3 regions of the Pseudoalteromonas sp. S3431 genome follow, and region 3 is predicted to be linked to each of the others. Evidence: predicted binding sites of a transcription regulator. Region 3 holds the regulator's gene; each other region holds the start of a gene.
What was found. The regulator sigma-54, encoded in region 3, starts transcription at its own class of promoters, with help from an activator protein. The targets are predictions, from matches to a motif close to GTTGGCACGNNNNTNGNNT.
Positions count from the first base shown of each region.

Region 1: a site for sigma-54 is predicted at 6,112-6,130, ahead of DO88_RS04135 (BON domain-containing protein). Genes of this name have one in related genera too.
Region 2: a site for sigma-54 is predicted at 1,229-1,247, ahead of fliE (flagellar hook-basal body complex protein FliE). Genes of this name have one in related genera too.

Region 1 covers NZ_JJNY01000064.1:5,253-16,120, reverse strand. The annotation lists gene xerD (site-specific tyrosine recombinase XerD) at 1-517, opposite strand, end outside; gene fldB (flavodoxin FldB) at 612-1,133, shown strand; gene DO88_RS04115 (DUF2147 domain-containing protein) at 1,173-1,619, opposite strand; gene DO88_RS04120 (alpha-amylase) at 1,764-3,773, opposite strand; gene DO88_RS04125 (tRNA1(Val) (adenine(37)-N6)-methyltransferase) at 3,930-4,628, opposite strand; gene srmB (ATP-dependent RNA helicase SrmB) at 4,704-5,930, shown strand; gene DO88_RS04135 (BON domain-containing protein) at 6,204-6,524, shown strand; gene DO88_RS04140 (mechanosensitive ion channel family protein) at 7,101-8,057, opposite strand; gene yaaA (peroxide stress protein YaaA) at 8,178-8,957, opposite strand; gene tal (transaldolase) at 9,183-10,133, shown strand; gene DO88_RS04155 (DUF3545 family protein) at 10,355-10,543, shown strand; gene ung (uracil-DNA glycosylase) at 10,631-10,868, opposite strand, start outside.
Region 2 covers NZ_JJNY01000049.1:36,669-47,536, forward strand. The annotation lists gene fliF (flagellar basal-body MS-ring/collar protein FliF) at 1-834, opposite strand, end outside; gene fliE (flagellar hook-basal body complex protein FliE) at 855-1,187, opposite strand; gene DO88_RS06590 (sigma-54-dependent transcriptional regulator) at 1,343-2,782, opposite strand; gene DO88_RS06585 (sensor histidine kinase) at 2,779-3,891, opposite strand; gene DO88_RS06580 (DNA-3-methyladenine glycosylase I) at 4,022-4,618, shown strand; gene DO88_RS06575 (sigma-54 dependent transcriptional regulator) at 4,861-6,297, opposite strand; gene fliS (flagellar export chaperone FliS) at 6,652-7,053, shown strand; gene DO88_RS06565 (hypothetical protein) at 7,062-7,376, shown strand; gene fliD (flagellar filament capping protein FliD) at 7,767-9,209, opposite strand; gene DO88_RS06555 (flagellar protein FlaG) at 9,258-9,680, opposite strand; partial or broken gene DO88_RS06550 (flagellin) at 9,825-10,868, opposite strand, start outside.
Region 3 covers NZ_JJNY01000044.1:48,489-59,356, forward strand. The annotation lists gene DO88_RS08120 (calcium/sodium antiporter) at 1-418, shown strand, start outside; gene DO88_RS08115 (KpsF/GutQ family sugar-phosphate isomerase) at 422-1,393, shown strand; gene kdsC (3-deoxy-manno-octulosonate-8-phosphatase KdsC) at 1,394-1,945, shown strand; gene lptC (LPS export ABC transporter periplasmic protein LptC) at 1,942-2,496, shown strand; gene lptA (lipopolysaccharide transport periplasmic protein LptA) at 2,486-3,028, shown strand; gene lptB (LPS export ABC transporter ATP-binding protein) at 3,025-3,750, shown strand; gene DO88_RS08090 (RNA polymerase factor sigma-54) at 3,820-5,319, shown strand; gene hpf (ribosome hibernation promoting factor) at 5,346-5,633, shown strand; gene ptsN (PTS IIA-like nitrogen regulatory protein PtsN) at 5,638-6,090, shown strand; gene rapZ (RNase adapter RapZ) at 6,110-6,955, shown strand; gene DO88_RS08070 (HPr family phosphocarrier protein) at 6,999-7,271, shown strand; gene mgtE (magnesium transporter) at 7,373-8,731, shown strand; gene DO88_RS08060 (protein disulfide oxidoreductase) at 8,932-9,339, shown strand; gene DO88_RS08055 (YgiQ family radical SAM protein) at 9,523-10,868, opposite strand, start outside.

The DNA.
Region 1 (10,868 bases), on a different contig from region 3:
TAATTTGCTCCATACGCAACCCAACAAGCTCACTTACACGCAAACCCGTTGCATAAAGTAGTTCAAGCATCGCTTTATCGCGCAGTCCCATCGCTTCTTCTGTATTGGGCGCATTTAACAATGCCTCAACTTCAGCTTCTGAGAGTGTTTTAGGTAACGACTGCCCTGCTTTTGGTTGAGCAATATTTAGCATGGGCGAATCACTAATTATTTTTTCGCGCACAAAGTACTGATAAAAACGCTTTAGCGCACTAATACTACGTGCCGTACTACGTGGTTTTAATCCTAAATCAACTCTGTGAGCTAAGTAACCCTCTATATCAAGCCCGGTTACCGTCATTAAGTTTTCGCCCTTTAAAAATAGGCAAAACTTATCTAAATCGCTGCGATAAGCACTTAATGTGTTTTCGCTTACGCCTTGCTCTAAGTACAGGCTATCTAAAAAGGTTTCTAGGTAGTCGCTATTACTGCTCATACTGCTGTCATTTTCAAAAGAATCGTCAGATAGCGTTGTCACATTATGCTCTCATGCTTTGCTAAGGTATCAATTAAAAATACCTTACGGTAAACTTGAGCCTATCATATCAGGCAATTACACAGTGATAAATACGATGCAAATTGGTTTATTTTTTGGTTCTACTACGTGCTACACCGAAATGGCAGCAGAAAAGATTCGCGACATTATTGGTGCCGATATAGTTACCCTGCACAATATTAAAGACGAGCCACTAAAAAATGCGCAGCAGTACGACTTTATCATCTTTGGTATTTCAACATGGGATTTTGGTGAAATACAAGAAGACTGGGAGTCAAAATGGGACGACATAGCCGACGTAAACCTAACCGGTAAAACCATTGCTTTATTTGGCATGGGCGATCAGCAAGGTTACGGGCAGTGGTTTCAAGATGCGCTAGGGATGCTGCACGACGAAATAAATACGCAAACATTTACCCAACTTGGTTTTTGGTCCAACGACAGTAGTTACGAGTTTGAAGCTTCAAAAGCGCTAACTCCCGATGGTAAACAATTTGTAGGGCTCGCACTGGACGAAGACAGCCAATACGAGCTAAGTGATGAGCGTATTGCGACTTGGGTTGAACAAGTAATGACTGAATACGGCGAAACGCTTTAATTAAAATTGCGTAGCCATTATTGCTACGCTACAAAGTAATTACTCAACCCTTAGCCAATATTGGTTACGGAAAAAAAAGCCAATGTAACCACGTACTTCAAGTTTTTGACCTTCATCTTGCACTGTGAGCTGTAAGGTGTAGGTTTTACCATTTGTTGGGTCAAGTATTTCGCCATCTCCCCAAACGTCATCACCCTCAGCTTTTACATCAGTAATAATAGTCATTCCTAAAATAGGCTGATCTTTTAGCTCATCATCACATTTATTGCATATATCATTTTGTTTTGTAGGGTCTAGAATAGTTTCAACTTTACCGCTTAAAGTACCGTTGGTTTGGGTAATACGTACATACGACTTAGCTTGGTTTGTATCCTCGTCAATCGTTTTCCAAAGCCCAACTGGGGTCATGGCTGCCAGTGCACTTTGGCTTGCCAAAACAACCGCAGAGAATGTACTTAGTAGTATTATTTTATTTAATTTTTTCATTGTGTTGTCTTAATTCAATGTAACTAATGAGTGAATCATAACAGGTGATTTATAAACACACTATGAAAGAACAGTACCTAAAAAACCTAAACTAATAATCATTAGCTTAGGCTTAGGTTCAAATATAGGCTTTTTATTTATTTTTTAAAAACTACGAATGGCTACACTTGAGTTATTAAACTCAAATTTATTAATTTTTCCGCATTGCGCCATATGATTAGTGCTTGTATAAGGAGTATTGTTTTGAGCAATAGCAGTCTCCCATCCTTGGCCGTTTTTAATGAATGCTTTTAGTTCAAACCATCCATTAACCGCTTTACTGCAATCCATATCTACATCAAGCATCCAATAGTGTTCGCCCCATATATTTAAAGATGTCACACCAAAACCATCTGTGTTTACCGTTTTTTCAGCGCCCCAACCTGCTGGCCAAACATTCGCTGTCCAGTCGGTCGCAGAACCTTCTGCTTCGCTACTTTGCCCATTTTCTATGCCATACCAATCAAGGTAGTTATCATTTGCTTTCCAAGGGCTTGTTGTCACGTTTTTTAAATTATTATGACGAATAGGCATTGCACACTCAAAATTACTTGTTTGGCAATTTCGACCCAGATTTGCGTTTGCATAAGCGTGATCTACACCACCGCGCAAAAACATATCTTGTCCACTTTGCGTTTGTGCATTAATAAAAATAACCGTGCGTTGCCAGTCACTCCCTGTATTTGGCACAGAGCTTGTATTTAACTTGGCATTTTTATGAATTGCCATTGCATCCCAAGCACCAATATTGAGATTAATAGTACCGTCGGAATTAACCGTTATAACCTCGCCACTACAACTTTTAGCATCAGCCGACAACTCGCCTTTTAGCACATTACAGTATTGCCCAGGCGCCATGTCTGTTTGCACCGTTGCAATGAGTGCTGAGTCTTCTTTGTTAATAGCCATATGACCCGAGCTACCTCGACCAAATGATATTTGATTATTCGTGTTATCCCACCAATTTGTTACTGCCCAATTGTCGGCGGTGTTATTTCTAAAATCGACCCCGCCTGCAATATATGACCAGCGATGCTCACACTTCCAATTACTAGCAAAACACTCTAAGTTACCATTATTATGTACAGGTACGTTTGGCCCACCAGCATCTGTATCACCATGAAAATCATAACTCGACATTACTTTTGGATAACCGTACGGATAAGCCAACATAAATACATTGGCTAAGTCATATAAGCGGCCATCCTCAAAGGTAATTACATTACCAGCGCCGCCATGACCACGTTGATTATCGTGATTATCTACAAAAACCACCGCAGAAGAGCTAGGCATAAAGCCCCACCCTTCGCCAAAATTACTCAGCCATGCAAGCGAGCCGTTTCTAAAAGTATTACCAAGCTCAGTGCTATATTTAAATTCAGTTACTAAACCAGTGCTTAAATATTCAGAGGCGCCAACAGCCTCTCCACCTTGATCAATCACTTCTTGAAAAACCACTGGCGAGCCATTTACTTTGGCCATTAAACTTTGGATATCGCTTGCGGCAACATGTTTAGAAGCATCAAAACGAAAGCCTTTTACGCCAATAGCTTGTAAGTCGTTAATATATGCTGCAATGGTATTTTGCACATAGTTTGAAGCGGTATCTAAATCGGCAAGTCCAACGAGTTCACAATTTTGTACTCGGTAGCGATCGTTGCCATAATCAGAGCTATTAATGGTACAACTTTCATGAAAATCTTGTGGGCTATAAATAGGAAAGCTTTTATTACCAAAACTATTACCCGCTGTGCCTGTGCCACTTCCTGCTGCCATATGGTTAATAAGCGTATCGACGTAAATATCAACCCCAGCTGCACTACAACGATTTACCATATCAATAAACTGTGCACGGTTACCGCCACGACTTTGCAGTTCATAACTTACAGGCTGATAGCGTGTCCACCATTGACTGCCTGTGATGTGTTCATTTGGGGGAGAAACCTGTACTGCAGCATAGCCTTTTGGTCCTAAATACTGTTCACATTCTTGTGCTACATCTTGCCAATTCCATTCAAACAAATGCACAAATGTGGTGGGCGTAGCTGTGGCAATACTCGGTAAGAGCAACCCTAGACTTAAACCTGCGGTGGTGATTATTTTATTGAGTTTCATAGTGTGTGATCCAATTGTTGAGCGAGCAAAACAACTACTCGATGTTATTTACAAGTGGTTAACACTAGGCTTATAGTCGATGAAATAAAAACTGAATACGTATGCATAACGGGTAAACTATCCTTTATTACTAAATAACCTTCATTACAAAGTAACTTACATTTTTAAATAAAATGTTTTGCACAGAGCTATATAATCAGCAGTGTAGGTATTATCTAAGTTTCTAATACACAGGGTTGATGATTCTATATCGCTTTTTACGTAGCTAAATGCCATTAAACTGCGGCTAATATCTTTATTGGGCGTGGCTTTTACTTGGCAATGAGTATTTAAATAAAGCCCATTTTGAGTAGCAAGCTCAATAAATAATGCGCCTTCAACGCTTGGGAGTATTAAGTTAAAGCGAGAGCGACTATGGCTTAGACGTTTAAACGCATTTATTAACTCTTCAAAACTTAAGCCGTCGGTATGGCGCGCGGTATTACGCGCAGTATTCTCGCCTTTTAAACTGTGATTAAAATACGGCGGATTAGAAATAACCACGTCAAATTTAACTTCACTACTAAAGCTTTGAATAGTTTGGTGCTTAATACTTATTGTTGGCCACGGGCTATTAGCTATATTGTGTAATGCTTGGGTATGGGCGCTTTCGTCAATTTCTACCGCAGTTATATCAAGCTCATTACTGCGCTGCTTACACATTAATGCTAGTAAGCCGGTGCCTGTGCCTATATCAAGTAATGACTTTGCACCACTTAAATTAGCCCATGCGCCAAGCAAAATGCCATCGGTAGAAACTTTCATTGCACAGTGGTCGTGTTCAACTTTAAATTGTTTAAATACAAAACCAGACATTTTTTCACCTTTTCATTCACCAAGCGCAGCATAGCGCGTATAATCAGGGTAATTGTCCCTTATTTTAGACACTCTATGCAATTTTCTGAATTTGATCTTGATAACAAGCTACTCGATGCCATTAATAAAATGGGCTACGAGACGCCAACCAGCATTCAACAACAAGCTATTCCTGAAGCACTACAGGGGCGCGATATTTTAGCATCTGCGCCTACTGGTACAGGTAAAACAGCGGCATTTTTAATTCCGGCTATTCAGTACTTACTGGATTTCCCACGTCGTGACCCTGGTTTTGCGCGCGTCCTCGTTATGACCCCGACTCGTGAGTTGGCTTATCAAATTCATGAACAATGTGAACTGCTAGCTAAACGCACACACCTAAAAATTGGTGTAGTAACAGGCGGTATTAACTACGGCACGCATAAAGAAATTTTCGAAAAAAATAACGATATTTTAATCGCCACACCAGGTCGATTAATGGAATACCTAGAAACCGAAAACTTTCATGCTGAACATGTAGAAATGCTTATTATTGATGAAGCAGATCGCATGTTAGATATGGGTTTCAAAAAAGAAATGAGCCGTATTTGTGACGAAGCTAAAAATCGTCGCCAATGTTTTTTATTCTCAGCAACACTTGAAGGTGACAGCGTAGAAAGGTTTGCTGAAAAAACATTAAACGACCCAGCTCTATTAGAAGCCGAATCGTCACGTAAAGAAAAAGCAAAAATTCATCAGTGGGTACATTTAGCCGACGATTACCATCATAAGCTTGAATTGTTAGTTAACACGCTAAAAAATCCTGACGTGACTAAAGCAATTGTGTTTGTTAAAACTCGCGAACGCTTAGAAACATTGATTGGTGAACTTACAACTAATGATGTAAAAGCAGCGTGGTTACGCGGCGAAATGCCACAAGACAAACGTATGAAAGCCATGGAAAACTTCCACAGTGGTAAAACAAGCATATTAGTTGCTACCGACGTAGCTGCACGTGGTATTGACGTATCTGACATCAGTCACGTTATTAACTTTGATATGCCGCGCACTGCCGACGTATATGTACACCGTATTGGTCGTACTGGCCGTGCTGGTAAAAAAGGCATAGCAATATCACTAGTTGAAGCACACGATATTGGTATTTTGTATAAAGTAGAGCGCTACGTTGAGCAAAAACTAAAACGTCGTGTAATTAGAGGTGTTGAGCCACAGCATAAAGAAGCTAAGCCACCGGCTAAAAAGCGTAAAGATCCAGTAAAAATGAAAGCCAAGAAAAAGGCCAAGGTTAAAAAGAAAAAGTAACCTAACATATTTTTATTCTAAGCCGACTTTTGTCGGCTTTTTTAATGCAAGCCTTACAGGCTCTAGTGTTTGTACCTGTTACATATGTAACCCAAGCATGTAACTCATACTCATTTAAATGTAATTTTTGCCCACCTTAATTCCCACTTAATAAAATCACCTTATATTTCATAGTGTTAATATTGGCACCGAAATTGTAACTACAAAGATAACCTAGCCGATGGAATTTCCATTTTGTGGCTGCACTATTCACCGTAATGTAAGGATTAAGTTATGAACCGCTTCAAGTTAACTATCGCTTTAGTATCATTTTGTTGTTTATTTTTATTAGCTTGCGCTACAAAGGTAAGTGCAGCAACCAACATGGCAGTAGTAAGCAGTGTAGCCACTCAACCTAACCTACAACAAACTATCACCAACACCCTACGAACTAACCCTAACCTTGCGTTAAGTGATATTCGTGTGCAGGTAAAAAATGGTGAAGTAGATTTGTACGGTGAAGCACAAACTGGTTTTCAGCGCGCACTAGCTCAAAAATTTCTAGAAAATATAGATGGGGTTAAAATCATTCGTAACAAAATTAGCGTTATTTAATACGCACCACAAAACCTATTTGTATAACTAATTCATAAGCGCGGCTTGTTACTCCAACACAAGCTGCGCTTTTTTATATTCTGTTTTAAGGCAAATTTTGCAGCTGTGAAGAAGATAAAATAAAGCCTAAGCAATACGATTATTCCTCCCCCTAAAACGATAGCTCACACTTATACTTAAGAAGATAGATTTAGAATTGACGCTAGCGTGTTTGTCTTTGCTCTTTTAACCCTTAAGTTAACCCAATTGATACTGAAAAAGCTTACACAGATTCTTTAGCCGACCTAACGGGCTTAAAAAGGATGATTTATTTAGTTATTGAAATAGATGAGAGCGTTATTTCAGAGTGTGCGGCAAGGCAGTAAAAAAATCGTTGGGTAAACACTAATCTTACTTGTTAATACTCCCATGGCCAAACGCAACTAATCAGAATTGATATTCAAGAAACACAAACTAGATATTTAAACTTTTAGCTAATAATCCGTTTATAAAAAAAAGCGCATTTTTACTCTGTAAAAATGCGCTGTTGGTAAGTAACTATTTCCCAATGCTTTTGCCTAATGAGTTTTAACTAAATTACTCACTTTGGCTAGAGTCAGTACCGTCGCTACTGTCTTTATTTGATGACTGCGGGCTTATTTTATCGCTTATCATGGCATCGAGTTTTTCGCCGCCTTTAATACCAAAATCTAAAGTACGAATTGGGAATGGAATGCTAATGTCAGCTTCGTCTAGTGCCTGCTTAACGGCAACAACCCCTTTGTGGCGCACCGTCATAAAATCAGGCTCACCTGGGTATTTAATCCAAAACCATACCAGTAAGTTAATGCTGCTGTCGCCAAAACCTTCAGCGTATACGGCGGTTTCGTCTTTACGTATTACAAAGTCAAATTCATTTATTTTATCGGTAATAACTTGAGATGCTTTTTCTATGTCGTCGCCATACGAAATACCTACGGGTACTTCTATACGTCTTATACCTAGCGTGGTGTAATTTTTGAGTACATTTCTAAATAAGACTTTGTTTGGTACAAGTATTAGTTGCCCGTAAAAGCTCTCTATTAGCGTGTTACGTAGGTTTATTGAATGTATTGAACCAAACACATCATCGGTTTCTATTACATCACCTGTTTTAAATGGCTTGCGTACACCCATTGCTATACCTGCAATTAGGTTTTCGGTCATGTCTTGAAACGCAAAACCAATGGCCAAACCCACAATACCCGCACCAGCAAGTAGCGAAGTAACGGTGCCTTTTAGGCCAACAAAATCGAGCGCTATAAATAAACCTATGCACAACACAATAACTTTAAAAATTGAGGCCATTAAATCGGCAATTTGTGTTGAGTCGAGAGAGCGGCGCAGTACGTTTTTCACCAGTTTGCCAGCAAAGCGCGCCAAAATTGAAAAAACAATAGCAATAACAATTGCCACTATAAAATTAGGGATATGGCTTATTACAACATCAAACCACCCTCCGAGCTTTTCCTCTATTAGCTTTTCGGCTTCGCCAACTGACGGAATACTGATCATTTTGTTTGCACCTATTTAATTAATAATCTCATTAATATTAGATATAGTTGCAAATATAGCGCCAGTATCAAAAAAGCCATGCGGTGCATGGCTTTTTAATTGTTTATTTAAGCTTATGACCTAATTTTGTTCGTCGCGCATAAATACCGGCTCAAGCTCTTTAACCGTTGCCTCAGGGCTAAAGTAATAACCCGCCACAGTAAACTCTTTAAGTTGGCTTAATTGCGTTACTTTATTTTCGATAATGTAGCGCGCCATCATACCGCGTGCTTTTTTAGCGTAAAAGCTAATTACCTTGTATTGACCGTTTTTACAGTCTTTAAAGTGTGGGGTAATAATTTGTGCATTTAATGCTTTTTTATCTACCGCTTTAAAGTATTCGTTTGAAGCAAGGTTAACTAAGTATTGCGCGTCTTGTGCTTTTAATACTTCGTTTAGTTTGTTCGCTATTACGCTGCCCCAAAACTCGTATAAGTTTTTGCCACGCGAGTTTTCAAGCTTGGTGCCCATTTCAAGGCGATAAGCTTGCATTAAATCAAGTGGTTTTAATAAGCCGTATAAGCCAGAAAGGATACGTAAATGGTTTTGTGCGTAATCAAGCTCGCTAGCTTTAAGCGTGCTTGCATCTAAACCGCCGTATACATCACCATTAAAGGCAAGCACGGCTTGTTTAGCATTACTTTGTGTAAACGGCTGTGTCCACTCACTAAAGCGTGCTGCGTTAAGCCCAGATAGCTTATCGCTAATTTTCATTAAACTGCCAATTTGCGCTGGTGTTAGTTCACGGCATACTTTCATGAGCTCTTCGCTGTGCTCTAGTAATTCAGGCTGAGTGAACTTGTCTGTTGCGGGTGGCGTTTCGTAATCAAGATTTTTTGCAGGTGAAATAACAGTGATCATAGTTAGCTATTGACTTGTAATTTATTTAGTGTCAATTTCAACATTAAATGAAACGAAAAGCACGTTTTGTTTAAATAAATCCTCTCTTAATAACCCATGCATTACCGTTTTTTTATTGATCAGGACATAAGACCTATCAAGCATTGTCACACTGTTGCAGTATGGATTGTATATATTAAGAGTGATTAGATTTTTCTTTTAACTTGCTTGGAATGAGGAAAGCAAATGACTTCAGCTCTACAAAGGCTAAAACAACATTCATCTATCGTAGCCGACACTGGTGATATTGAAGCTATTAAAAAGCATCAACCAGAAGATGCAACTACAAACCCGTCGCTTTTATTAAAAGCGAGCGAGATTGAAGCATATAAGCCTTACCTAGATAAAGCTTGGAGCTACGCAAAAGAAACCGAGCAAGAGCCTGCTATACAACTTGAACTAGCATGCGATTACTTTGCCGTATTACTTGGTAAAGAAATTAGCGCTATTGTACCTGGTTATATTTCTACTGAAGTAGATGCACGCCTTTCGTTTAATACGCAAGCTACGATTGATAAAGCACATACCCTACTTAGCCTTTACGAAAAAGAAGGTGTAAGCAAAGACAAAATTTTAATTAAAGTAGCGTCTACATGGGAAGGTATTAAAGCCGCTGAGCAGCTAGAAAAAGAAGGGACTAAATGTAACCTTACTTTATTATTTAGCGATGCCCAAGCCCGCGCGTGTGCCGATGCAAACGTATTTCTAATTTCGCCATTTGTTGGCCGTATTTTAGATTGGCACGTTGCTAACGGTATGGAAAAACCAACCGATCCGCTACAAGATCCAGGTGTTCAGTCTGTACGCAGCATTTTTGAATTTTACAAACGCCATGACTACAAAACAGTTGTGATGGGTGCAAGTTTCCGTAACACAGGCGAAATTATTGCACTTACAGGTTGTGACAAGCTAACTATTAGCCCTAATCTTTTAGAAGATTTAGGCAACCTTGAAGGCGCACAAGAATATTTGCTTGAAAGCGATGTTCCACAAGAGCCAAAACCAGAGCCATTAACAGAAGCACAGTTCCGTTGGTTACATAACCAAGATGCTATGGCTACTGAAAAACTAGCTGAAGGTATTCGCTCTTTTGCTGATGCACAAGAACAACTAGAGGCGCGCTTTAAAGCAATGTAATTTGCTATAATCGTGTTTTAAAAACGTCGCAATAGCGGCGTTTTTTTATGCCTAAAATACGCTACCCCTCTATATAATCTTCATATCGACTTCATATAATCCTCGTATAAACCTTCATCAATTAATCACACTTACGTAACATAACTGTCACTTTTTTGTTCTATTTTAGCTAGGCCTGTGGTATAGGTATTCTTGAGGTCATAAATCAATAGGAGAAATTCATGGATAGCCTAAACGATATATTAGAGATATTAGAAGGTCCTGATACAACTAGAAAAACCTCTCAAAAGAATAAAAAAAGGAAGTGGCGTGAAATAGAAGCAATAAAAGACAAACAGCGCCTACGCAAAGAACTACAAGAACTAGATTATTTTACAGACAGTATTGCAATTGATGAGCTCGATTTTTAATTCAATACGCCCCAACTAAACAAAAAGGCTTCCAGAATCTGGAAGCCTTTTTTAATGGTTTAAACAATTTGAGTTCTTTGGAATAAATTAGATTTGCCAGTTAATTGGCTTATCTCTTTGGGCTTGCAATAGCTCATTCGTTTGTGAGAAATGCTGACAGCCAAAAAAGCCTCTATGCGCCGAAAGCGGCGATGGGTGTGGCCCTTTTAAAACATGATGGCGTGCACTATCTATGCCTTTCCCTTTTTTTTGTGCATGTGCCCCCCATAAAATAAATACCACACCTTCGCAGTGCTTATTAATATGCGCAATTACATTATCGGTA
Region 2 (10,868 bases), on a different contig from region 3:
TGCAAGCCCTACGACAGGTATTAAAATGCTGTCTATTTTTTCTAAATATTCTTGTTCTCGTTTACGTTCTAAGTCGTACTCTTTACGAGAACGTGCTGCTAATGAGCTTTGCGAACCTGAATTTAATAAGCGACCATTTTGATCTGTAACAGTCACCCTACCTGGCTCTAAGCCTTGTACTGCTGAAGCAATCATATCAACAACAGAGTCTATCTCTTCACCATTAAGAGAGCGTCCACGTTTAAGTGTTAGCACAACGGTGGCAGATGGCTTTTTCTCTCTGCGCGCAAATACGTTCTCTTTTGGTATAGCAAGCAATACTTTCGCACGAGTAATATTATTAAGCTCTTCTATAGTACGTGCTAATTGCTGCTCTCTACCATGTTTGAGGCGCTCACGTTCAAGACGCTGACTAACCCCAAACCCCATATCTTGCATGATAATATCTGATCCCGAAGTAGGTCCTTGGTCTAACCCTTCGCGAGTCATTAATAATTTTATATTTTGATATTCACTTTCATCAACCGATACGACATTACCATCAAGTTGATATTCTATCTTTTGTGCATCTAAAAAATCGAGGGTTTGAATTAACTCTTCTGTTTGCATTTTACCCAATGGGCGCATATCTGGCTGACGTGCCCAAATAATGATAAAAATGGCAATAGCCAAACAAATAGCCAGAGCTATAACCAGTGTCACTTGGCGTAATACATCAGTACCATTTAAAGCACTTAAATAGCCTGATTTCTGTTCTTGTTGATCATCACTATCACTTTGGTCGATATCACCACTAGCAAGTGCAAGGTCTGTAGATTGGTTAGATTGCGCCACGATAATTCTCCACTACCTAGTTAAACAGGCATGTTCATGATTTCTTTGTAAGCTTCTACAAGTTTATTACGAACCTGTACTGTAGCTTCAAATGCAACCGAAGATTTCTGAGAAGCAATCATCGCCTCAGCAAGCGATACACTTCGGTCACCCATTTCAACTGCTTTTACTTTTTGGCCTGTATCTTGTTGTAACTCATGCACTGTATTTAGCGCATTACTTAGCATATCGCCAAATTGTGCAGTAGAAGTAGACTGCACTTGAGTTGGCAATTTATTAATTTGATTATTACGGCCAGCTTCAAGGGCCATTGATTGCATTTCTTGAAAGACAGCGCTATTTTGAATTTTCATAATTTTTCTCTGACAATGCAGTTAAGCTTATAAAGATAATAAAGCACAAACCATGCCAACTAAAAACACAATTAAAACAATTGGTTACAGTCAGCTTGTGAGTCAGAGTTTTGACAACCCCAAATTAAATTAATTAAATTTGGGGCTTAGAGGGATTATGCAGGAAGTGAAATACCTAAATCGCGCATTTGCGCTAGCTTATAACGTAATGTTCGAGGGCTAATACCTAATGTTTCTGCTACATCTTTGCGCTTACCTTGACAGCGAGCTAATGTTTCTAAAATAATACTATGCTCTTTGTCTTTAAGTTCATCTTTATAGCTCCCGGTGTCAACCGCAAGTAAATCTTGCTTTGGCTCACCAACCATAGGCATTTTTTCATCGTAATATGCCGTGCTTAAGCTATTTATAGCTTCGTTTGACGTTGCTGTTTCCAATACTTCTGTTGGTGTAATTACAAAATCGCTTGCTACTAAGTTTTCGATAAAAATAGCATGTTCATTTATTGTATTACCACTTCGTAGTATCAGTGCTCGCTGAATTACGTTATCCAGTTCACGAACATTACCAGGCCATGCATGAGCAAGTAGTTTTTGCTCTGCTGCTTTATCTAAGTAGGCCATAGGCTCTTTACTTTTATTTATATGGCGTTCTATTAAATGCTTTGCGAGTATAATTATATCACCAGGGCGCTGGCAAAGAGGTCGCCACATTAATGGAAAAACATTAAGTCGGTAATATAAGTCCTCTCTAAATTGGTTCTTAGCGACCGCTTCTTTTAAGTCACGATTACTCGTTGCTAATACACGAACATCTAGTTGGATTGTCTTACGAGCACCTAAACGCTCTACTTCCCGCTCTTGTAGCACTCGTAGTAGCTTTGCCTGTAATCCTAAATCCATTTCAGTGATTTCATCTAGTAAAATTGTTCCGCCTTGCGCTTGTTCAAATTTACCAGGGCATGCTTGAATAGCACCTGTAAACGCCCCTTTTTCGTAACCAAATAAAGTGGCCTCAAGCATATTTTCAGGGATCGCAGCACAATTTATAGCAACAAAGGGTTCATTGCATCGACTCGATTTATCGTGAATATAACGCGCGAGCACTTCTTTACCTGAACCACTAGGCCCGAGCACCATTACACTCGCATCAGAGCGTGCAACTTTACTTGCAAGTTCGAGTAATTGAATGCTACTTGGGTCGGCAACAATAGGGCCATCTGTCTCTCTCGCTTTTTCAGGCAAATAGCGACTCACCATATTTAGCAGCACTTCAGGTGCAAATGGTTTAGCCATATAATCAATAGCACCTAAACGCATAGCTTCAACAGCATCATCAATCGTGGCATAGGCCGTCATCATCAATACAGGTAAATCGGGATAATTTAATTTAATACTTCGCAGTAAGTCCAAACCGCTCATGGTTCCCATTTGCACATCACTTACGACTAATGAAAATTGCTCTTTTTTAAGCAATAACATCGCTTGCTCTGCGCTATTAGCTGAAACGCATTCAATACCTGACATCTCCAGCGTATCAATTAAAGCTTCACGGAGCCCCGCATCATCTTCTACGACTAAAATAATATTACTCATAATGATTCCTCTAATTTAGATGTCGCGCGTATTGGCAACAGTAAACTAAAACAAGCTCCACCATGAGCATTGTTACTAACGTCAACACGTCCTTGATGCGCATTAACCACCGAACTTACAACAGCAAGCCCTAGACCAGTGCCTTGGCTTTTTGTAGTAAAAAAGGGTTCAAACATTTTATCAGCCTGACTTAAATCAATACCGGGACCATTATCGCTTACACTAATACGCACAAAGTCGTGATCTTGTAAATCAGTCGCGGCACTCAAATGCACTTTAGCCCCAGAACCAATCACTTGAATGCTATTGTGAATAAGGTTTTGAACAGCACTGGCTAGCGCTGTCTTATTCCCCACTATTACAATATCTGGTTCAGGAAGACTTACATCCAGCTCGCTTTCATTAAGTGCGACCATGGCATCAGCACCGGTTTTCACTTCTGTTAATAATTGCTGCATAGAGACTTGTTCAACGACTTGCTGCTCACCGCTTTTAGCAAATAACAGCATGTCATTAACCTGCGTTTCTAAATCTTTTAATCGTGACATCAATTTAGTTTGGAAATTATCGCGAGATGCTTCTGGCAAGCGCTTTGAGCCTAAGTTAGCAGCATAAAGCATTGCTGCAGATAGAGGCGTGCGTACTTGATGCGCAAGAGACGCCACCATTTTACCCAGCGCACTTAATCGCTGCATATGTGCAACACGTTTTTGTAAACGTCGCGTCTCAGTTAAGTCCGTCATTAAAATAAGTTGTCCCGGCTCTGGAGCCAAAGCGGTGATATCGAGCTTAATTAAACGCCCGTCTTTTAATGATACTTCGTGTCCATCATCTTGATGTGGTTTGAAAGACCGCTGAATAACATAAAACCACTTTTCACCTTCAAGTGGTTCACCAAGCATATCAATCGCAATTTGGTTCGCTTTAGCAACCATGCCTTTACCATCAAGTACAACAACACCAGTGGGCATTGTATCAACCAAGTGCGAAAGCCAACTTGCCTGCTTACGAAGATCACTTAGCTCACCAATGTACTCCTCTTGAAGTAAACATGGGTTATACTTATTTGCAGAAATAAACTGTGGTTTTAGCACGCTTGCAAGGGCCATAATCAAATCTCAAACTAATGTAGATACAGAGTTAAATGCACAATTTGTACCAAAGTTTATTTATATATTTATCATTAAGTTACATAAGAAAAACAAGCGACATAAAAATGACGCACGCTAAGGAATAATAATGAGTGAGCAAATAGAATGCCGTTGTCCATGGCTAGACACGACTAAACCTGACTACGTTACTTACCATGATGAAGAATGGGGGGTGCCACTTTATGATGACCAAAAACTATTCGAATTTATAACTCTTGAATCAGCACAGGCGGGTTTGAGTTGGTACACCATATTAAAAAAACGCCAAGGTTATAAAAAGGCATTTGCTAATTTTGATGTAAAAAAAGTAGCTGAATTTACATCAGATGACATTGAGCGTCTAATGTTAAATAAAGAGATTGTTCGTAACCGTTTAAAAATTGCAGCAACTGTTAATAACGCAAAATGTTTTATCGATATTCAAAAAGAGTTTGGTAGCTTTAGCAACTATCAATGGCAATTTGTGAGTAATAAGCCGCTTGTTAGTCACGTGAATAATATTGAGGACTACCCTGCTATAACTGAACAATCAACTGCATTTGCTAAAGACTTAAAAAAGCGAGGATTTAAGTTTTTAGGCCCAACAACAGTCTATGCACACATGCAAGCCTGCGGTATGGTTAACGATCACAGTAATGACTGTTTTAGAAAAGAAGAAATTATTAAGGCTTTTAGTGGTGAGTAAGCAGGTAAATAGGTAGGTAATTAAAAGCTTCGCTTTTCACGCGAGCAAGCTCAGCGTCTACGCCAAAGTTTTGATTTGAGGTTGCTTTGTAGACGCGCTGCTTACAGGCGTTCAAAAACGTAGTTTTTTGGATGGGTGTTTAAATAATTAAAAGCTTCGCTTTTCACGTGAGCAAGCTAGACGTCTACCACCAAAGTTTTTGAGGTTGTTTTGTAGACGCGCTGCTTGCAGGCGTTCAAAAACTAATCTCTTGAAAGGTTATACTTTTTCATTTTTTCAACTAGCGTGGTTCTGCGTACACCTAATATTTCTGCTGCGCGAGCCACAACGTAATCAAAGCGCTCTAACGCTTGCGTTATTAAGCTAATTTCAAGCTCGGCTAAGTAATCTTTAAGTTCAATACCATCATCGGGCAACAACCCACTTCCAACTTGGTTAAACTCTGCTTCAGGTTCGTTTTCGTAATCACTGAATCCTGTGCTAAATATATCGTTAAACGCGTCTTTTTCCATTAACTCTTCTGGGTACTCAGGCTCATATGCTTCTACCTCAATATAGCGGTATTTATTGGGTAAATCGGGAATATCGACTACCTTTTCAGGAAACATAATAACCATTCGTTCCACTAAATTAGCTAGCTCACGAATGTTACCAGGCCAAGCATGCTCTTTTAAGCTCTCCACTGCGCGCTCAGTAAACTTAGCGGTAGAACCTGTTTGATCGTTAACACGGCGCATCAGTTCTTTTAAAAGCAGTGGAATATCATCTGCGCGCTCACTTAATGACGGGTTTTCAATAGGAAATACATTTAATCGATAGTACAAATCTTCACGAAAACTACCTTCCTCAATCATATTTTCTAAATTTCGGTGCGTTGCAGCAATAACACGTACATCAGCTTGAATCGCCTTTGTACCGCCAACTCGCTCGTAACTGCGTTCTTGTAATACGCGCAGCAACTTAACCTGCATTTGCAACGGCATATCACCTATTTCATCTAAAAACAGCGTACCACCTTGTGCAAGTTCAAAGCGTCCTTTACGAGCGGATATTGCTCCTGTAAATGCCCCTTTTTCATGGCCAAATAACTCACTTTCTAATAACTCCGCCGGAATAGCACCACAGTTAACAGGCACAAATGGCCCATTGTTACGCTTAGAAAGCAGGTGTACATTACGAGCAACGACTTCTTTACCGGTTCCTGACTCACCTAAAATTAAAACATTAGCGTCCGTTTTTGCCACTTGCTCAATTAAAAAGCGTACATCTTTTACTGCATCTGTTTCACCCACTAGCCCGTCAAAGGTTTTAAGGGGTTTGGTATGTTTATGTCCATTTGGTAACATTCGCTGATATTGCTGACAATCGTGAAGCAACTGTGTTGTTACTTCATGACTAAACGGTTCGCAAATGAGGCCAACCACATTAGCAATGCTTAGTAATGGTTTAAGGGTTTCGCCTATTAATAAAAAAGGTAAGGTTGGGTAGCGCTTAATTAAACCTTCGTGATCAAGAAACTGCAATGCACCTAAAATGATCATGCATTCTTTTTGTTGGTACTTTTCACACTCTTGTTCAAAATTTGTTTCATTTAACAATTGTACTGCTTCACCAATAAAAGTAAGCGATGCATTTAAACCTATTGCGCGATTGTTATTATTATCTAAAATCAAGATCATATTTAGCGAGCCGTACTTTCACTCATTTATTTAATTACCTAAATTGTAAGCCAGTTCGCCATGGATGCAAGCGATAGCGGCATTTTTTTGACATAAACGCCAAAAAACAGACAGCTAGTTAAAATAACAATACTTAAGAGTTAATCATTAAGTACCAATTATTAAAGTTGTGTCAAAATCATTTTTTTAAAATTATTTAATTCCTTAGCAAAGCTGACTTTCTTAGTAAATATAATCTAATATTAGCTTAAGTTGAAAGCGAACATGCCGATAAATAGATAAGTAAAAAATGCTTGGCATTATTATTGCTTTTATTTTTACATAATTTTTATCGTTTAAATCTAGGATTTCCCCATGGCTCATGTTTCAGTAAAAAAATACAGTCAAGTTCGTGTAAGTAATATTGCCGAAATGACCCCGTACGAACAAATAAATCTTATTTTCAGTAATATTATTGGTCGTTTAGCAGCTACAAAAGGATTTATTGAGCGAAAAGAGATTGAAAAAAAGGGCGAGAATATATCAGCCTGCGTTTTGTTATTCGGCGCGCTGCAAGATGCACTTAATTTAGAAGTAGAACAAGACCCTAGTATTTCTAACAACTTATTGGCACTTTACGATTATTGCCAACGCACATTAACCAAAGCCAATTTAAATAATGATGTTGACGCGGTATTAGAGGTGTCTAACATTGTAAAAGAAATAAAAGAAGGCTGGGATAATATTCCTGTTGATCAACGTGTTTCTGCGGTTTAGCTTATATTATGAATGCGAGTAATGCTTCAGAGCAGCTAACAACAAATCAAGCAGAACATATAAAAATACTGCTTAAGGAAATTGAATCGTTAGTGAACGATAATAATGCCGATGAAGCTCAACCCATTTTAAAAACCTTAAATACAGATTTAAAAAAATGGTGTGAAAGTAATAACAGCCCTAATGCAGAGCAATTACAGTCAATTCAAATTACAATTAATTCCATTTTAGCTAAAGCTAACATAGCTAAAAGTGAATCATCTAAAGCAATTATTAAGTATAAAAAGTCAGGAAGGGCTATTAAGGCTTATAAAGCGACTTAGTAAGTAAATTAAATAACTTTATTCAATACTCTATATATTACACGTAATTTATACCAATCAGCTTAATTAAGTGAGCTATTTTGAGGAAAGAAAACCTTGTCGATAACTGGGCAAAAATTTCGTTATTTAGTTGTTCTATATCAGAAATTTTTAACACAGTTAGCGCCAAGTTTAAGCCCTCAAATTTATCGAGTTTTATTGCAGATTGGTATTAGCGCTGAAAATAGCTGCCCGAGATAGATTTATTGTCCAGAGTTTAGGTTAAATAGACCCCATATAAGCAGATTAGTATAAGTATTATCTCAGATAAATATTACACAATAAAAAACCGCTAAGTTTAAACTTAGCGGTTTTTTATTGATCACGTTTAGTAAAGCTTTTACTAAAGGATTAATTTGATTGTCTAACTACACCTGGCATATTTTCTAATTGAGCTTGAACATAACTACTGGTGTTATTAAGGCTTGCAACTAATAAATCCATTGCGTTATATTGAGCATATAGTCGAGACGATAACGATTCCATTTTACTTGTTAAACTCTCTCGCTGATCATCTAAATCATCTAGTTGATTTGTTTTACTATCGATTCTGTTTTGAATAATTCCGTCAGAATCTGTATAGAAACTCATTAACTCATCAAACGACTGTGCAAAACCACCATCATCATCGTTACTGCCAACAAAAAACTGCTGCACAGAACCTACATCTGCATTAATTTGGTCACTTAAGGTATCACTATCTAAACTAAGCACACCATATCGGTCTGTTGTTACACCTAGTTGTGAAAGTGACAGCGAATTACCTTCTACATTAACTGAATTTGTTATTGTATCTCTTAGTTTAGACATGACTCCACGTAATAAGGAATCTCCCGCCATTACACCTACGCCATCTTCGCCAGATGCACCTAAAGTGTTACTAAGTTCTAGCAACTCATTGTAGCTTGCAATAAAACCGCTTAAACCACTTTTAATATTATTATTATTTTCAGTGACCGATATGTCACTTATGTCACCACTATCCGCGGCATCATGCAGTTTTTTAGCGGTAATATCGACACCATCAATCACATTACTAAACTCGTTAGTACTGCTAGATACAACCAACGTGCCATCAATGGTGATTTGTGCATTCTGCGCAGCGTTTACTTCAGTTAAGTTAGTTGTATGATTTAGGGGGTCTGCATCTGTTACATCATAGGCTAATCGAGATAATCCACCTGTATCTGTATTATTACCATCACTGTCTTGTACAGTGATTTTAATCGCGTTTTCTTCACCGGTCTCTTTACTTGTGAGCACTAGGTGCTGACCTAAATCACTTGTTACTATCGTTGCAACAACTGAGTCATTACTATCATTGCCAGTAAAAGGCCCGTTATTAATTTGGTCTCGTAAGTCTTCTAAAGTATTGGTAGCCGATAAAACAGTGGAGAAACTATTATCACCAGAGCCTATCGTAATTACACCTGCCCCTATTGCCTCATCTGAAGTAAATGCGCTTGATGATAACTTATGAGCCTGCGCTAATGCATCCACTTTTACGTTATAACTGCCTGGTTGTGCGTCTTCATCTGCACTTATTGATATAAAATCATCAGTGCCTGATGTACTACGTTGCTGATATTTGTCACTATCACCAAGGGCTTCCATTGAGGTTTGCACTTTTTCAAGCGCTGACTTTAACGCCCCAACGGCTGAAATATCAGTTGTTAAACTAGCTTCTTTAGTATTTAAACGGGCTTCAGCTGGTGCTTGTTCTGAATTTACTAATGCATCAACAATATCTGATACAGCTAAACCAGAGCCTAAGCCATTAAACGAAATAGACATACTTCACCTCTTTAAATACTTAAAAAACAAACTAATTTAATATTGATACTAAACCGTTTGATCAATCAAAATACCTGCCGATTCAGACAGCTTAGACACTAAGCTTAATACTTCCTCCGAAGGATATTGCTTAATTACTTCTCCACTGTTTTTGTCGAGCACTTTAATTACATCACGTCCTGAATCTTCATCTACTTTAAATTGCAGACTGCGATTCATTTCTCCCATAAAGTCCTGCAATTGTTGCGCCATTTCTTCTAGTTGCTCACGTTCTAAAGGCTGTTGTTTATCTTCAGCCTCTTTTTCATACATTTTCTGCTGCAATTGCTGCTGGGTCTGTGTATCTACTTGCTTTACATCATCAATAGCACGTTCAGTTAAATTACTAGCAGTGTTACCTGCTTGCTTTACATCACTCGCTGTAGTTGAAACTGGCAACATCGTTTCCGAGCTTGAAGTTATGGTGTTCATATCACCTCCTGCATTACGCATATGATTGGTACTAATTGTAGCTTTAAACTACAAAAGGAGATAGCTAAAGCCATCTCCTTTTTAATTACTAATACTGACTTTTTGTATTAGTTAGCCAACAACCTAGCCGCTACTATTAGCTTATTAACCTAGTAGGCTAAGCGCTGTTTGCGGTAACTGATTCGCTTGCGACAAGATTGATGTACCTGCTTGTTGCAATATTTGGTTTTTCGTCATCTCTGCTGTTTCTGTTGCGAAGTCAGTATCTTGAATTCGGCTACGTGATGCAGACACGTTCTCTGATATATTCGCTAAGTTACTTATTGTGTGGTCAAAACGATTTTGCACCGCACCTAAGCTCGCTCGTTGTGAGTCGATGTTTGCAATCGCGTTATCAATAATTGCTAACGCATCTTGCGAGCCTTTCTGGCTTGTAATATCAACATCAGCAACATCATTTAGCTTACTTGTTACATCAGTTGTACCGGCGGCTAAAGACGCATCACTTGCTTGAGCACTAAATGTCTCTGAAGAATTCAACTGAACAGCACCTGATACTCTCGTTGCACCAGCGGCTGTATTTAATGTTACCGCTGTACCAGCAGCCCCATCATAACCTTCTGGAGTAACATCAAGTTCAACTGTAGGTGTACCGGCACTGTCTGTTAAATCTGCAAATGTAATATCTGCACCATTATTGTTCGATACAGAAAGAGCACCATTTTCGATCGTTGCAGTTACACCATGCTCGTCTGTTGCACTGTTGATAGCTTCTGCTAATGCTTGCTCATCACCTGATTTAGAACCTGTAGCAACAAATGATAACTTCTCACCATTAAGTTCAAAACTTACAGATTCATCTGCAGCAGCTAGCGCAGAAAGAGATAAGCCAGCTTCAGTTCTTGCTTGAGCTGTAACACCTGTAGAGCTCGTTACACTGTTAATTGCAGCAGCTGCATCTTCTGCGCTAGCGCCTGCAGCAATAGTAACTTGAGCGTCATTACGTCCAGAGATATCATATGTACCGCCTGCAACAGCACTTGTTGCTAGTGTTGCTGTAGCAGCTGCAGCTTGACCAAAACCATCTGCTGCTGCTGATTGTAGATTAACTTGGTTAGAACCAATTTTTTCTGCCGCTACACTAGACAGTGATACGTTAATTGTTTCGTTTGCATTTGAACCAATTTG
Region 3 (10,868 bases):
ACTCCCTGTTAGCTCACATTTTTTAATTGGTTCCGCAGTCGACATAGCTAAATACTTTGGCCTAAGCGATCTAGTCATTGGCTTAACTATTATTGCCATTGGCACGAGCTTACCGGAGCTTGCAGCTTCAATTGCCGGTGTATTAAAAAATGAAGATGATTTAGCTCTAGGCAATATTGTTGGTTCAAACATTTTTAATATATTGGCTGTGTTACCGCTCGCAGGTATTATTAATCCATCCATTATCGATCCGTCAGTAGCGAGTCGAGATATACTCATTATGATTGGTGCAACATTTGCTCTTATCATCATGTCATTGAACTTTAGAGGCACCCAACGCATCAATAGAGTGGAAGGTGGCTTATTGCTTATCGCATTTTTGGGCTACCAAGGGTATATTTTTAGTCAAGTAGGGTAAATAATGACGACGCTGAACTTTATCGAACAGGGTCTTCGTGTTCTCAATATTGAACGCCAAGCACTTAATGACATAGCGCAATATGTAGATGAAAACTTTCATCAAGCATGCCAATTAATGTTTGACTGCGAAGGTCGAATTATTGTTATTGGCATGGGTAAATCAGGCCATATAGGTAATAAAATTGCAGCAACACTTGCAAGTACAGGAAGCCCTGCCTTTTTTGTACACCCAGGCGAAGCTAGCCATGGCGATTTAGGAATGATCACCAAAAACGATGTTGTCATGCTTATTTCAAACTCAGGTGAGACGAGTGAAGTTTTAAATATTATCCCTGTTTTAAAACGCCTTGGCGCAAAAATAATCGCCATGACAGGCAATACTAAATCGACCATGGCAACACATGCAAATGTACATGTATGCATTAAAGTAGAAAAAGAAGCATGCTCTTTAGGGTTAGCACCAACGGCGAGCACTACAGCGACTCTTGCTATGGGCGATGCGATGGCAGTGGCTCTGTTAGAAGCTCGTGGTTTTACCGCCGATGATTTTGCGCTTTCTCACCCTGGGGGCAGTTTAGGCAAACGATTATTACTAACCTTAAAAGATGTTATGCACAGCGGCGCAAATACACCTATTATTAGCGTTTCACAAACCGTAAAAGATGCACTTATTGAAATGTCAGCCAAAGGCCTTGGTATGACAGCCATTGTTGATAAAAGTAATCAGCTAGTGGGATTATTTACCGACGGTGATTTACGCCGTATTTTAGAGCAAAGACTAGATATTCATACAACACAAATAGACCTTGTTATGACTAGGTCATGCACAACAGCTACACAAGATATTTTAGCTGCTGAAGCGCTTAATATAATGGAACACAAACGTATAAATGGCTTGATTGTTGTTAATGAGCAAAACCAGCCTATTGGCGCACTAAATATGCAAGACTTATTAAAAGCAGGAGTATTATAAATGCAATTTGAAGAACTCTATCAACCGCTGAGTGCTGATGCAAAAGCACGTGCTAAAAAAGTAAAACTACTTATATGCGATATTGATGGTGTATTTTCTGATGGCCGAATTTATCTTGGCAATCAAGGTGAAGAGCTCAAAGCATTTAATACAAAAGATGGTTTTGGCATTAAAGCGCTTATAAACAGTGGCTTTGAAGTGGCTGTTATTACTGGTCGCCATTCGCAGATAGTGCAACAACGTATGACCAGTTTAACAGTACAACATATTTATCAAGGTCAAGAAAACAAGCTTATTGCTTACGAAGAGCTAAAAAACAAGCTTCACCTAAGTGATGATCAAATTGCCTATATTGGTGATGATGGCCCCGATATGCCAGTAATGGAATTAGTCGGGTTTGCCGTTGCAGTTAACGATGCTCACCCACTAATCAAGCGTTTATCACATTACACGACACAGATGCTGGGTGGTTTTGGCGCAGTGAGAGAACTAACCGACTTACTTATGCTAGAGAACGACAAACCACTTACTAGCAAAGGTACTAGTTCATGAATACAGCGCGCATAATTTTAAGCGTTTTATTCATCAGCTGTATGGTTTGGCTTTGGTACCCTTATTTTGCACAAACAAATATGACAGCTCAGGTTGAAGCTGAAGTTATCGCTAAGCCTGATTATATTGCTATTGAGCTAAAACAAACGGCCTATGATGAAAATGGTAAAATTAATCATAAAGTTACAGCTGCTAAAATGGAATTATATCAACAGCTAGGCTTTACCTTTTTTGAAAAGCCCATTTTCACCTTATATAACGAAAAACAAACATGGCGAATAAATGCAGACGAAGCAACGTTATATGAAGGAAAACAATTAATTTTAGAAGGTAACGTGGTTGCCAAGAATCTTACTGATAATGCAATGATAGACAAGATTAATGCGGATAATATTCAAGTAGATATAAAACTACTCACGATGCGTTCAGAGCAACCCGTTATTGTTACGGGACCCAATTTAAAGATCACCGGTAAAGGCCTTGAAGCCGATTTAAAAACTGAAGTGATAAAACTTATTAACCATACGCGAACTATATATTATGACCAATAAAATTTCAAAAATACTTATTATTCCGACACTTATACTAGCTTTCAACCTTAGCGCTGCTGAACAAGCGATTCAACCTGCAGCGAATCAAATATCAATAAGTGCCGACAAACAAGAAGGCCAATTAAAAGAAAACGTCGGAATTTTTGAAAAAAATGTTGAGATTATTCACGGCAACCGCCGTATTACAGCCGACCGTTTAGAAGTACATAAACGTGATGAATTAGGCGATAATAAACAGCTACTAATTGCAACTGGTAGCCCTGCATATTTCGAAGAAAAACAAACTGATGGCACTATAATGAGCGCCAGCGCAAACGAAGTTCGTTATGATGTAGCTAAACGATTTTTAACCCTTATTGGCGATGCACAAGTATCGCAAGCGGGTCAAAAAATAAATGCCAAGAGTATTACTTACGATATGCAACAGCAATTAATTAGCGCTGAAAAAGACGAAAACTCAACCGATCGTGTGCATACTATTTTAGTACCTATTGAGACTAAAAAAGAAAAAAACGATAAAGGTCAGCCATGAGTACATTAAAAGCAGAACTATTAGCTAAAAGTTATAAAGGCCGTGAAGTTGTAAAAAATGTAGGTCTGGAAGTAAAGGCTGGCAGCATAGTCGGGTTACTTGGCCCTAATGGTGCAGGTAAAACCACAACGTTTTATATGATTGTAGGCCTTGTACCTAGTGATAAAGGCAAGATTTCTATCGACGATAACGATATTACTCTTTTACCTATGCATAGTCGTGCTAGATTAGGCATTGGTTACTTACCCCAAGAATCATCAATTTTTAGAAAGCTTACTGTTTATCAAAATTTAATGGCTATTTTAGAAACACGTAAAGAGCTAAATAAGCAAGCAAGAGAAGACACACTTAACAATTTATTAGATGAATTTAGTATTCAGCACATTCGTGATAGCCAAGGTATGGCATTATCAGGAGGCGAGCGTCGCCGAGTTGAAATAGCGCGAGCACTAGCCGCTGATCCTAAATTTATATTGCTTGATGAGCCTTTTGCTGGTGTTGACCCTATTTCAGTGTTAGATATAAAGAAAATAATAGAACATCTTAAAAATCGTGGTATTGGTGTGTTAATTACCGACCATAATGTAAGAGAAACTCTTGATGTTTGCGAAAAAGCCTACATAGTTTCTCATGGTGAGTTAATTGCATCAGGCACTCCAGAACACGTATTAAACGATAAAACAGTACGTGATGTTTATTTAGGCGAGCAATTTAGGCTGTAACATTTACGCCATGTCTTTAAGCATCTGCTAGTATTAATTATAACAACATAAAAGGATTGTTAGAGATACATGAGGCAATCATTACAGCTGCGCATGGGCCAGCAACTTACAATGACTCCACAGCTGCAACAAGCAATTCGCCTGTTGCAACTCAGTACATTGGATCTCCAGCAAGAAATACAAGAAGCACTCGACAGCAACCCCCTATTAGAGGTTGAAGAGCAAGATTACGCCGAAGATTCTACTGGTAAAAACGAGCAAAAAGCAGATAACGACGATGTCACTGTTAGCGCAAATGCTGATGATGTTCCGAGCGAATATGAGCAAGACAGTGGTGAAGCACTTGCTAAAGATACGCTAAGTGATGAAATGGCTATGGATGTTAGTTGGGATGAATATATGAGCGCAGCCCCAGCGTCATCATCAGGACCAATGCCTGAAGATGAATCTATATACCAAGGCTCCTCAACTGAAACGCTCCATGAATACCTAATGTGGCAACTACAACTGACTCCCTTTAGTCCTACCGATGAAGCGATTGCGATTGCGATTGTTGAAGCCGTCGATGATTCGGGTATTTTAACGCTGAGCTGCGAAGAAATTTTAGAAAGTTTTAATCAAGAGAACGAAGAAGACAACGAAGTTGAACTTGACGAAATAGAAGCTGTTTTAAAACGAATTCAATTGTTTGACCCTGTTGGTATTGCAGCACGTAGTTTACAAGAATGCTTATGTATTCAGCTGAACCAATACGATAAAGAAACACCCTATATTAATGAAACAAAAATGATTTTAACCGAGCACATTGATCTATTAGCTGCTCGCGACTATCGTACATTAATGAAAAAAACAAAGCTCAAAGAAGAAGAGCTTAAAGAAATAATGACTTTAATACATACTCTTAGCCCAAAACCGGCGGATACTATAGTTAGAGAAGAATCTGAGTATGTAATTCCTGATGTATCGGTGAAAAAAATAAAAGGTCGCTGGGTTGTTGAACTAAACCCAGATAGCATGCCTAAAATCAGAGTCAACAGCCAATATGCAGCAATGTCACGCACCGTTAAATCAAGTGGTGATAGCCAGTTTATTCGCTCGCATCTACAAGAAGCTAAATGGTTTATTAAAAGTTTAGAAAGTAGAAACGATACACTATTAAAAGTAACTAATTGTATTGTTAAGCAACAACAAGGTTTTTTTGAGCATGGCCCCGAAGCCATGAAACCAATGGTTTTAAATGATGTAGCAGAAATGGTCGAAATGCACGAATCAACTATTTCACGCGTAACAACTCAAAAATATATGCATACACCTCGCGGTATTTTTGAGCTTAAATATTTTTTCTCAAGCCATGTAAGTACTGAAAATGGAGGCGAATGCTCATCAACAGCAATACGCGCTCTCATTAAAAAATTAATCGCAGCAGAAAACTCAGCAAAACCATTGAGTGATAGTAAAATTGCAGATATATTAGCTGAGCAAGGAATAAAAGTAGCGAGACGTACAATCGCAAAGTATCGCGAATCTCTAGCTATTCCACCGTCAAATCAGCGAAAAAGTTTGATTTAAGACGCTAAACAAAGAGGGTAATGCTTATGCAACTAAACTTAACTGGTCGTCACGTAGAAGTAACTGATTCATTAAGAGATTATGTAAATACCAAATTTGCGAAGCTAGAAAGACACTCAGATCATATTAATAATGTTCATGTCATTCTTGATATAGAAAAATTAAACCAAAAAGCTGAGGCAACGATTCATGTAAGTGGAGCTGAGTTATTTGCCTCTACTGAACATCAAGATATGTACGCCGCCATTGACTCGCTGATTGACAAGCTCGATCGCCAAGTTATTAAACACAAAGAGAAGCTTGCTCGACACTAATATTATGAAATTAAGTTCACTTATATGCCAGGACTGCAGCAGAGCTGCGGTCCTTTTTAATAGTAAAAAAAGAATTTTAGAGTTCATCAGTCAACTTGCTCATGACAAGCTCCCATATCTTTCTCAACAAGATATTCTCAGCGCCTTAATGAATAGAGAAAAACTGGGAAGCACTGGTATAGGAAGAGGCATTGCAATCCCTCATGGGCGAATGAGCGGCGCAGAAGAGCCTTTAGCACTCGTATTAGTAAGCGAAACACCTATTAATTTTGATGCAATAGATAATCGCCCTGTTGATATATTTGTTGCTCTCATCGTACCTGATGGCGATAACCAGCAGCACTTAAAGACGCTCGCAACGATAGCTGATAAACTAAATAATAAAGATTTTTGTAAACAGTTACGCAGCGCAAAATCAGATACTGAACTGTATCAAGTTATTGTAGAACAATCGTAATTAACATAATGGGTGATAAATGGAATTAATTATCATAAGTGGCCGTTCCGGTTCTGGAAAATCGGTTGCTTTACGCGTAGTTGAAGATTTAGGTTATTATTGCGTAGATAATATTCCAATTAATCTGCTACCTTCTTTAGTGAGAAGTGTATCTGATAACTACGACAAAATTGCAGTTAGTATTGATGTCCGGAATTTACCAAAAGAGCAAGACGAATTTAACGATATCCTTGAATACTTACCTGGCTTTGCTAAACCGACTCTGTTTTATCTAGACAGTGAGGATCAAACATTAATTAAACGTTTTTCTGAGACTCGCCGTCTACACCCGTTATCAGTTGACTCATTACCTCTTGATTTAGCAATAAAAAAAGAAAAAGAACTACTCGATGTTCTCACTACTCGCGCTGACTATATGATCGACACGAGTGATTTAAGTGTTCATCAACTTGCTGAATCAATTCGTGAAAAAATTCTGGGTAAAAAAGATAAACAACTCATTGTTACTTTTGAGTCGTTTGGCTTTAAACACGGCATTCCTAAGGAAGCTGATTATGTCTTTGATGCACGCTTTTTACCGAACCCACATTGGGAGCCAGAATTAAAACCTTTAAATGGCTTAGACCAACCCGTAAAGGATTACTTAGCCAGCCACAGCATTGTCCAAAAGTTCACTTGGCAAATTCAAACTTTTGTACAAACATGGTTGCCACATTTAGAGCGAAATAACCGTAGCTACTTAACTATTGCTATAGGTTGTACTGGTGGGCAACATCGCTCAGTATATTTAGCACAAACGATTGGTGAAAGTTTTTCGATGACACATCCAAATGTAAAAATCCGCCATAGAGAACAAGAAAAATAACTCATTCAAAATAATCATCTGTTCAGCTTAGGTAGAGTAACTTATGCGTTTAGAAGACACTTTTTTAATAAAAAATAAATTAGGACTTCATGCAAGAGCCGCTACAGTATTAGCGCAACTTGCTATTAAATTTGATGCCTCAATCATGATATATCAAGATGATAAAGAAGCGCCTGGGGACAGTGTATTGGCTTTAATGCTACTGGAAAGCAGTCAAGGAAAAGAGGTAAAAGTAGTGTGTGAGGGCCCTGATGCCGAACAAGCTTTACATGCCGTTGGTCAATTGATAGCACAACGCTTTAATGAAGAAGAATAGCACTTAGCTAAAAACCGAAACTAAGATAAACTAAATGTGGTTAATTACCCCATTAATAAACCTCCCTATCCATAGTTATATAAAAATCAATAAGGACGCCAATGCCTGAAGCTTTTGAACAAGACTATCCACTACAACAATTAAAACAAGTGACAAAGTCGCTTAACAGTGGTCAATTTGTTCAAGTTAGGCGGATGTTAGCAAAAACAGCTCCTTGTGATACCGCATTATTATTAGAGTCATCGCCGCATAAAATTCGCCGACTACTTTGGCAATTGGTTGACCCTGATGTACAAGGTGATGTTCTTGAAGAGCTTTCCGAAGATGTTCGTTTAGGCATTATTGCCCAAATGGAACCTGAGCACATTGCAGCCGCAACTGAAGACATGGGCCACGATGACTTAGGTGAAGTACTCCGTAGTTTACCAGACACCGTTTATAAAGACGTTGTCAGCGCGATGGATATTCAAGACCGTGAGCGTGCAACGCAAGCACTTTCATATCAAGAGCGTTCAGCTGGCGCGCTAATGAACACCGATACGGTAACCATTCGCCCTGATGTAACGCTCGATGTTGTACTTAGATATATTAGGCTACGTGGGGAGCTACCAGAAGGTACAGATGATCTATATGTTGTTGATAAACACAACTGTTTTATAGGCGCTCTATCACTGAGTACGTTATTAACGAACCCACCTGAAAAAATTGTTCGCGATTTAATGGATGAAGATTGTGAATCAATCCCAATTTCAATGGATGAAAGTGAAGTCGCGCAACTATTTGAGCGCCATAATTGGATATCAGCACCTGTTGTGGATGATAACGATCAATTACTTGGTCGTGTCACTATCGATGATATTGTTGACGTAATTCGAGAAGATGCAGAGCATAGTTTACTAGGCTTAGCCGGTCTAGATGATGAAGAAGATACCTTTGCGCCAGTACTCAAAAGCTCTAAAAAACGTTCAGTTTGGTTAGGTGTCAATTTACTAACCGCACTTGCAGCGGCCTTTGTTGCTAGCTTTTTTGAAGGAACACTAGATGTTTTACCTATTTTGGCGGTACTAAACGGTATTGTCCCTTCTATGGGTGGCGTTGCAGGAAGTCAATCGTTAACGCTTGTTATACGCGGTATTGCGGTAGGCCATATAAACCAAACAAACCAACGCTTTTTAATGATGAAAGAACTTGCCATTGGTGCATTAAACGGTATTTTGTGGTCATTATTAATTGCAGGTGTTATTGCCCTATGGCAATGGGACTTTATGCTTGGTGGTGTACTTGCCTTCGCTATGTTTATGAACTTAGTCGTGGCTGGTGTGGCTGGCGCAAGCATTCCAATAATACTTAAAAGAATGAATATAGACCCCGCACTTGCAGGGAGTGTGGTGCTAACCACTGTGACAGATATTGTTGGTATATTCGCCTTTTTAGGAACTGCTACCTGGTTGCTGGTATAAATTAGAAATTTTTGCAAATAACTAAAGTAAAAAATACTTAGGGTAAAGCTGCAACTATGACAACGAATATCAAGAATAAAAAAGAGACACCTAAAAAAACGCTAAAACAAAAAGGGTTATCAATATTAAAAAGTGTATTGGTATATGGCTCCATATTTTTCGTCATTTATACTGCCGTCAATTGGTGGCGGCAACCTGTCATGCCAGCAAATCCTCAATTACAATTAACAGATTATAAAGAGCAAAACATTGATCTAGCAGCAATGAGCCAAGATAAACCAACCCTTGTGTATTTTTGGGGAACTTGGTGCTCTATTTGTAGTATTACCTCCCCTGCCATAAACGAACTCGCAAACGAGAATAATTATCCTGTCGTGAGCATCGCAATAAAATCAGGTTCTGATCAAGAACTACATAACTATCTAAATGATCATGGCTACAGTTTTACGACCGTCAACGATCAACACAGTGAGATATTTACCGATTGGCAAGGGCAAGTCACGCCATCTTATATAATCTTAAAAGATAATAAAATGACGCAAGGGCTAACAGGTATTCAGCCGTTATGGTCACTTAAATTACGTTTGTGGTTATCATCAACGTTATAAGGAAGAACTGACTGCAAATATATAGGCACTAAATACGCGCAGCTCAAAGAGGGGGCTCTAAAAGCTCACTCTTTATCATCTACAATAATATTGATAATAAAGAGCAAGGTTAACTCAACTTACGTATTACGAAGGCTGAAAAGCGCGTATCGCAATTAAACTAATAACTGGCAGATTGAATTACTAACGTGTACTTTGACGATTACCACCTACTTTTGGTTTAGTGTTTGCCTTTTTAAATTGGCTAAAACCGGTATGTCGCGTTAATGCTGGTCGCCCGCCTTTTTTACCGCCTTTACCTATTTTTTCATCACGCCCTTCTTCTGGCACTAAACAGTTAGGCCCTTTACCAATTAAATTAGCTTTACCCATTTTACGTAGTGCTTCACGTATCATCGGCCAACCTGCTGCATCATGGTAGCGTAAAATAGCTTTATGCAATCTACGTTGGCGAGCGCCTTTAGGTACTGGAACAACTTCTGAGTTGTTTTTTATATTACGTAAAGAGTTCATCTCTGTATGGTAAATAGTCGTCGCATTAGCCATAGGTGATGGGTAAAAATTTTGTACCTGATCAAGCTTAAAGTCGTTTGATTTAAGCCATAAAGCCATATTTACCATGTCTTCATCTTTTGTACCTGGGTGAGCAGATATAAAGTAAGGAATTAAATACTGCTTTTTACCGGCTTCTTTAGAGTACTTATCAAATAGTTCTTTAAATTGATCGTACGCTCCCATACCTGGTTTCATCATTTTTGATAATGGACCATCCTCTGTATGCTCTGGCGCTATTTTTAAGTAGCCACCCACATGATGAGTTACTAACTCTTTAACGTAACGAGGGTCGCGTACAGCTAGGTCATAACGAACACCTGAAGCAATCAATACCTTTTTAATACCCTTAACTTCACGTGCTTTTTTATACAAATCTATTGTTGGCGTATGATCTGTATCCATGTGTTTACAAATATCAGGATATACACATGATAAGCGTCTACAGGTACTCTCTGCCTTTTTGCTCGTACAGCGCAGCTTATACATATTCGCCGTTGGACCACCTAAATCAGAAATAACACCAGTAAAGCCGGGAACTTTATCTCTAATTTGTTCAATTTCTTCAATAATAGATTCTTGCGAACGACTTTGAATAATGCGCCCTTCATGCTCTGTAATTGAGCAAAACGAACAACCACCAAAACAGCCACGCATAATATTAACTGATGTTTTAATCATATCGTAAGCAGGTATTTTAGCATCACCATAACTTGGGTGAGGAATACGCTGATACGGCAAACCAAATACAGCATCCATTTCATGTGTTTCTAACGGGTATGCTGGCGGGTTTACCCAAATAGAACGATCGCCGTGTCGCTGAAACAGCGCTCTTGCACAACCAGGATTTGTTTCTTGATGCAAAATGCGCGAGGCGTGGGCGTACAAAGGTTTGTTAACACTTACTTGCTCATAAGCAGGTAACTTAACGTAGGTTTTTTCCCACGGTTTAGGTCGCGCAGGCTGAACCATAATTG